Regions from separate parts of the Metabacillus sp. YM-086 genome, predicted to be linked through region 3. Evidence: riboswitches for the same ligand, from Rfam matches in the RefSeq annotation. Region 3 holds a riboswitch; each other region holds the start of a gene.

The links. A riboswitch is a leader RNA that binds a small molecule or an ion and turns the genes downstream of it on or off. The one in region 3 is predicted to bind cyclic di-GMP.
Region 1: linked by a shared signal. The riboswitch ahead of ACEWK1_RS10240 (GGDEF domain-containing protein) and the one ahead of ACEWK1_RS11445 (DUF5667 domain-containing protein) in region 3 are both predicted to bind cyclic di-GMP.
Region 2: linked by a shared signal. The riboswitch ahead of ACEWK1_RS06500 (hypothetical protein) and the one ahead of ACEWK1_RS11445 (DUF5667 domain-containing protein) in region 3 are both predicted to bind cyclic di-GMP.

Annotation. Positions count from the first base shown of each region.
Region 1 is NZ_JBLUOI010000018.1:25,127-27,402, forward strand. Features, by position in the region: gene ACEWK1_RS10240 (GGDEF domain-containing protein) at 1-991, opposite strand, end outside; cyclic di-GMP riboswitch class I at 1,050-1,134, opposite strand; gene ACEWK1_RS10245 (ring-cleaving dioxygenase) at 1,290-2,267, opposite strand.
Region 2 is NZ_JBLUOI010000010.1:17,505-19,780, forward strand. Features, by position in the region: gene ACEWK1_RS06500 (hypothetical protein) at 1-1,156, opposite strand, end outside; cyclic di-GMP riboswitch class I at 1,237-1,322, opposite strand; gene ACEWK1_RS06505 (5'-nucleotidase C-terminal domain-containing protein) at 1,454-2,276, opposite strand, start outside.
Region 3 is NZ_JBLUOI010000022.1:3,487-5,762, forward strand. Features, by position in the region: gene ACEWK1_RS11440 (pyruvate, water dikinase regulatory protein) at 1-784, shown strand, start outside; cyclic di-GMP riboswitch class I at 929-1,011, shown strand; partial or broken gene ACEWK1_RS11445 (DUF5667 domain-containing protein) at 1,080-2,276, shown strand, end outside.

The DNA of each region.
Region 1 (2,276 bases), on a different contig from region 3:
CCTTTGCTGAATACAAAGCTTGGTCTGCCTGTTCTAATACTAGTTCAGCTAGTTGGCCCGGTTGAGACTCGGATATACCAAAGCTTGCAGTAAGTTTTCCTACTACCTTAAACTGATGTTGGCTAATTAAGAGTTTTAGTTTTTCAGCTAGCTTTAATGTTTTATCAATCGTCTCTTTTTTTGTAATGACAATGAATTCTTCTCCACCCCACCGAGCAAAAAAGTCACTTTTGTTTAAACCACAACTAATGATCCTAGAAATTTCTATTAAAACTGAATCACCAACACTATGTCCATACTGATCATTCACTTTTTTGAAATAATCAATATCAAAAAAGATAATAGAATACGTTTTACTTTCAGAATTAAGCTTTTCAAACAACTGGTGAACAGCCCGTCTATTCTCAATACCGGTTAACATATCTTTAAAAGCCATTTGCTCAAGCATTGAAGTCCTAACAGATGCATCAAGGCCTTTTCTAGCGAAAAAAAGTATAACAATATAAACAAACATTGCTAACTGGTAGTTTATAAGTGAGTTGATCATATCAACCTGTATAATGCTCAACGAAGATAGAATGATTGCTGTTGTCATAGACCATAAAACAATGGATAACACGATTCCGTAAATTCCATAGAATGTAATAAAAATATAAATATAAATCATCGGTGTCCAAATTGCAGCATCACTAATTGAATAATGTTGATTCTGAACACTTTCCACATGTAAAGACCAGTATGTTAACAATAAGTGAACAATAGACACTGATATAAAAATTGTAAGTTCAACGACTCTAAAGAAAATTCTCTTCAAGATTAAAAAGTAGGAACTTATAAAAAGGATTAAGTATGAAGCTATTATAGTTCTATCTAGAAAGTTAAATTCATTCCAACTAGGAAGACCAAATAATAGAGCCAGTAAAACAATAGGTATGACATATAAATACAGCTTTCGTTTTTGATTTTCAAATGTTGATAGATCACTATACAAGACCGTCATCTCTCCTAAAAAAAGAACTAATCCACCGATTAGTTCTTCTTTATATTAAATCGGTAACTGGCAAGCATATTCCTCAGAACTTAGCCCCTGTAGCTTTGCGTCTCTACCTTTCAGTAGATTTGCCCTTAACTATTTAGTTGGAGTTGAGAAATACAGGAATATATTCCTTGATACTTTTTACCTATAAACCTATTCTATACTAATATGGATAAATCTACAAGTAATATGAATTCTTTGTTTATAGCTATTTTTAAAAAGGAAAACCTATAAAGGTTCTCCTCCTTTTTTCCTATTCCTTTACGATCTCCTTTGTACTACGAACAGTATCAATTGGACGAACCAGCTTTTCAATTTGTTCCCGTTTTGGCTCTAGAAATGGAGGTAATGACAGCTTTTCTCCTAGAGTTTCATAAGGTTCATCTCCCATAAAGCCTGGTCCATCAGTTGCAAATTCAAAAAGTATATGGGGTGCAACTCTTGCATATAGTGATTCGAAGAAGTGACGATTCACATAGCCTGAAGTTGGAAAACCGATGCTTTGCATATGACTAATCCACTCTTCTAACACTACGCGGTCTTCAACACGGAAGGCAACATGATGAACAGTGCCATAGCCCTGAATTCCATGAGGGAGTACATCATTATGCTCTAAAATGACCTGTGCTCCATTTCCCCCTTCGCCAACTTCAAATAGGTGAAATGATCCTTCCTGTGCCACTTCCTTAAAGCCAAGTGCTCTCTCTAGTACCTCTTTCATTTGTTCCACATTATTTACTCGAATGAAAATAGGTCCTAAACCAGTAATAGCATGCTCTAGAGGAATCGGCCCTTTTTGCCATGGTGTACCAGAGGCAACTCCTTCATTTTTTTCATCTGAAATTAATTGATATTGTTGATCATCGAAGTCTACAAAGGATAATGATTTTTTCCCAAACTGCTCTTTAATTCCTGTGTGTTTAACTTCCAGGCGATCAAAACGTTTTACCCAATAATCCAATGAAGCATCTGTTGGAACTCGAAATGATGTTTTGGAAATTTCATTTGTCCCGTGTACTCCTTTTGGAATTCCAGGGAAGTCAAAGAATGTCATGTCAGTCCCTGCACTTCCTACATCATCAGCAAAAAATAAGTGATATGTCTGGATATCATCCTGATTTACAGTTTTCTTAACTAAACGCATTCCTAACACATATGTGAAGAACTCATAATTTTTCTCAGCACTACTTGTTATAGCCGTTACATGATGAATACCTTTTAATTGATTCATTGTGATCCT
Region 2 (2,276 bases), on a different contig from region 3:
GTGTTTCTAGTAACTCGTCATATAACTTATAAATCTCTTGATAAAACGCTTCACTTTCATAGTAATCTCCACCTTCTGTTGCCGTTTCTTGCTCTTTTTTTGGCTCAGTGTAGAAAACGGATTGTGAATGTAAAACATAATCACCATCTACTAGTTGAAAAGAAAGAAGCTCTTCTGAGGTTGGACTATAAATATCTGCGATAACTGGTGAAATGTCCATTCCATCAACACTTCTCTCATCAGCTCCAATTCCTAGATCTTCTACTTGCTTAATAAAAATTTGATCATTGTATATGGCAAAACTTACGCATTCAGGAGAGATAGCTTGCACCTTATTAGTGCCGTCGATATTGCTTTTGAAAAGTCGATTATTTTCTATAAAATATAGCTCATTACGATAAATTTGCATATCTCCAAGTGCATTTGCTTCAAATACTTTGCTCATCTGTCCTTCTTTCAGGTCAAGCTTATGTAAAGCATCTACTGTGAAGGAGTCCTTCATATAATTTGTTGTAAAATAAAGAGTTTCGTTTGCGATATTAAGATCACCTATTAAAATCTCAGATGGTGAGTCAAATAGCACCTTTACATCACTACCGTCTGTTTTCATACTAAAAAGTAACTCCTTTGTTGCATTACCAGGAAAAGATTCTAAACTGATAAAGTAGATCGTATCTTGGTAAAGAATAAAATTTGTGATGTTATGTTCTTGTTCATCACTAAAAACAATTTCTGCTCGTTCTTTTCCATCTTTTTTCGCCTTCCAAAGGGTAGAGCCCTTTAAGTAATAAACCCAATCTCCATCACTTGTGACTGACCAAATTTTGTCATATTCTTCTGTTACTTCATCCACAAAGTACTTCTTATTTCTATCTTGTTTGTTTTCTGTAAACAGATGATTTCCATTTGTATATAGTAACCAGTTTTCATTTTCATAGCTTAATTTAGCAGGTAAGATCGTGTCGCCGGTATATAAAGCAGCTTCTGGGGTATCCTCGTTTTCTTCTACATCTTCTTCTGTTCCTGTTTGTTGTAATGTTACAGCTTCTTCATTGGTTGTAACGCTTTCCTTTTTCATCACTTCTTCTTTTTTGTTAGAGCATGCACTTAACATCAATATACATATAAGACCAATTACTACTAACTTACTCTTCATGCTGTTTCCTCCTGAAATATGGTGTTTTCTAAAAAAAATAAAAAAGTTGACCACAAAAAACGGGCCAACTTTACTTATAAATTGGTAACCCAGCCGTCATTGCAATGCATGCTTTAGACCTGTGGCTTTGCGTCCCTGCTTTTCAACAGGTTTGCCTTTGTCTCTATTATTCTATTTTTCCACTATAATCTTATTTTACTATGAAAACATTAGATCTTCATCACTATTAAGATGCCAATTTTAACCAAAACCTAAAAAAGAAACAAGCCTATTTAACTCAGGCTTGTTTCTTTTGCATTATTCCGCTACATCCACAATACGACCTTCAATCACCGGTTCAACCGTCACAAGATTCGCCACATAATCTCTTAAGTTTTCCCAATCAGATAAACCTAAGTCTGTTACACGTCCTGCAGCGTATGCATCAGCGAATACTGTATAGCCGTCTCCACCTTTTGCTGTGAAGGCATTAGTTGCGATAGAGTATTCTTTTGCTGGGTCAAGTTGAACAAAGTTACCTTCTGTTTCTTCTACTTCAACTGATACGATTCGCTCACCTACTGGCTTGCTGCTGTCATAAGTGAATTTCATACCCGATATGTGTAAGAATCCACCACTTTCGTTTGGTGCTTGACTTACGCTGTGTTCAAGGGCAGTTAAGATTTCCGCTCCAGTTAGGTTCATTGTTGCTAGTGTATTTCCGAATGGTAACACTGTTAACACATCACCTAACGTAATTTCACCTGTATCGATAGAGGCACGAATTCCACCACTATTTTGCATAGCAATGACTGTATTTGGCTTAAATTGTTTCGCTTTCGCTAACATACCATCTGTAATTAAGTTTCCTAATTCCGTTTCGCTGTTACGTACACTTGGAGCTGTTGGATTTTCAGCTGTTGTACGTGGATTTGCTAGTTCTTTTGCTGCTGTTGCACCAGTTGAAGTGTCTCTTATAGTAGCAATTTGATCTGAGTACTTTTTCAACAATACAGCTGCATCCGCGTTTTCTTCTTTATCTGCTACTTTAATTAACTGAGCTGCTTCATTCGTAATAATGCCTTCATTATTAAACTCAACATCTACCGTACCTAGATATTCACTGTATTGGTCAGCTTGC
Region 3 (2,276 bases):
TGATACAGCAGAGCTGTTGGTCAAAACTGTTGCTGCCCAATTTATCGGAACAGAGGTTACCATTAAAACAATCTCCTATATAGAAAATAAGGAAGAAATAAATGATCTGATTGCTCTCGCGAAGCTAAGCAACTCTATCATTGCCTATGCACTCTTTACTCCGCTATTAAAAAAGCATCTTGATCATAAAGCGAATGAAGAAGACGTTACGGTGATTGACTTAATTGGTCCACTATTGGAGACCTTTGCAAATAAGCTTAATAAACAACCAGTACAAAAACCAAGTATAATAGAAGGACCTGATAACTCCTATTTTCGTAGAATTGAAGCCATTGAATTTGCTGTGCAATATGACGATGGAAAGGATATGCGTGGAATCAAGGAGGCGGATATCGTTCTCATCGGTGTTTCAAGAACTTTAAAGACACCATTGTCGATGTATTTGGCTCATAAAATGGTTAAGGTAGCAAATATCCCATTAGTCCCTGAGGTTTCTCCTCCTGAAGAACTTTTTAAGCTATCAAAAGGAAAATGCTTCGGGTTAACGATGTCAGCCGAGAAACTAAGAGAAATAAGGGTAGAAAGATTGAAGCATTTAGGGTTATCTTCGGACTCAAGTTATGCAAAAATTGAACGGATTCAGGAAGAATTACAATATGCTGAAGACATTATGGGAAAAGTAGGTTGTTCAATAATAAATCTTTCTTGTAAGGCAATAGAGGAAGCTGCAGAATTCATTATAGGAAATCTAGCGGATTCTAAGATCGAATATACAACAAGCTAACAAAAACCCTTCAATATTTATTGACGGGTTTTTCGTGCGTAATTAATTCCTTCTAAAGAAACGATTGGAAGAAATTAAAACTATATTCAACGTATTTCACATGGTATAGTTAAACTAGAAAATGTCGAACTTTGTAAGTTCTTCATTTGAAAAAGGCAAATCCATTGAAAAATGGAGACGCAAAGTCACAGACCTAAGGAGAAATCTATGGTGGCTGGATTGCTGAAGGATGGAGAATGAACTCATATGAGTTGCTTCTTAATCCTTCCTAATTACTATATTTGGAGGGTTTTTTATGTTGACAAGTATTCGAAATGTTTTATCAACAAGTGTTTTGGTTTCAGCACTAGCGTTTACTCTAGGGACAGGACCTGCATTTGCAGAAACAGATGGTCCAGCAGAAGAGGAAGCAACTGAACAAGTAGAACAAACTTCTGAACAGAATGTGGAAACAGTGGAATCTGGAGATGAGACTGAAGCGGTAAACGAGGAAGCAGTAGAAACAGAAGGTGAAACTGAAGCAGTAGACCAGGAAGCAGTAGAAACAGACGAATTAGAATTGGAAACGAGTACACCATCGCTACTTCCGGGTGATTTCTTCTATTTTACTAAAAAACTATTAGAAAATGTTCAATTGGCTTTTACATTAGATGAAGAGAAAGAAGCATCATTGCTTGCTAGCTTTGCAGAAGAACGGATTAAAGAGGCGTTAGCTTTAATTGCGAAGGGTGAAGAGGAAGCAGCCAATGAGGTTCTTCAAAAAGCGATCGAGCAACAAGAATCTGCATTAGCAAAATATGAAACGACTGAAAATGAAGAACAAGAAGAAACTCAAACAGACTCTGTTGATGAGGAGCCATCAGCTGAAACAACTGTTGAGGACGATGGAACGGCAGATTCTCTTCGTGCTGAACTAGAAGAAAAACTATCAGCAAATATTATTGCCTTAAAGGCTGCATTAGAAAAGATAGAAAATCCAAAGGCTAAAGAGGCACTTCAGAAAAATATTGTAAAGGCACAGGAAAAGTTAGAGGAGAAAATAAACAAAAAATTAGCAGAGCTAGAGAAGAAGGAGCTTGAAATAACTGAAGATCTAGTTGAGTTAGAAGAAAAGCTTTCTTCTGGAGAAATTGATGAAGAAGAGTATAACAAAGAGCTTGCAGAACTAAGCAAGGACGTTGTTGAAGAAACAGAAGAAATGATAGAAGAGATTGATGAAGAAATCGAAGAAAAGACTACGGAGATAGAAAATGAAAGTAAACAGGTATCTGTAGAAGAAGATAACGAAGAAGAGGAAAAAGAAAAGTCTTCTAGTAAAGAGCTTGAGAGTAAAGTGGAAGAACAAAAACGAGAAGAGCTGAAGAAGCAAGAAGAAGCACGTAAGAAAGCGGAAGAACGTGAGCGAGAAGCGTTGAAGAAGCAAGAAGAAGCACGTAAGAAAGCAGAAGAACGTGAGCGAGAAGAGTTAAAGAAGCAAGAAGAAGCACGTAAG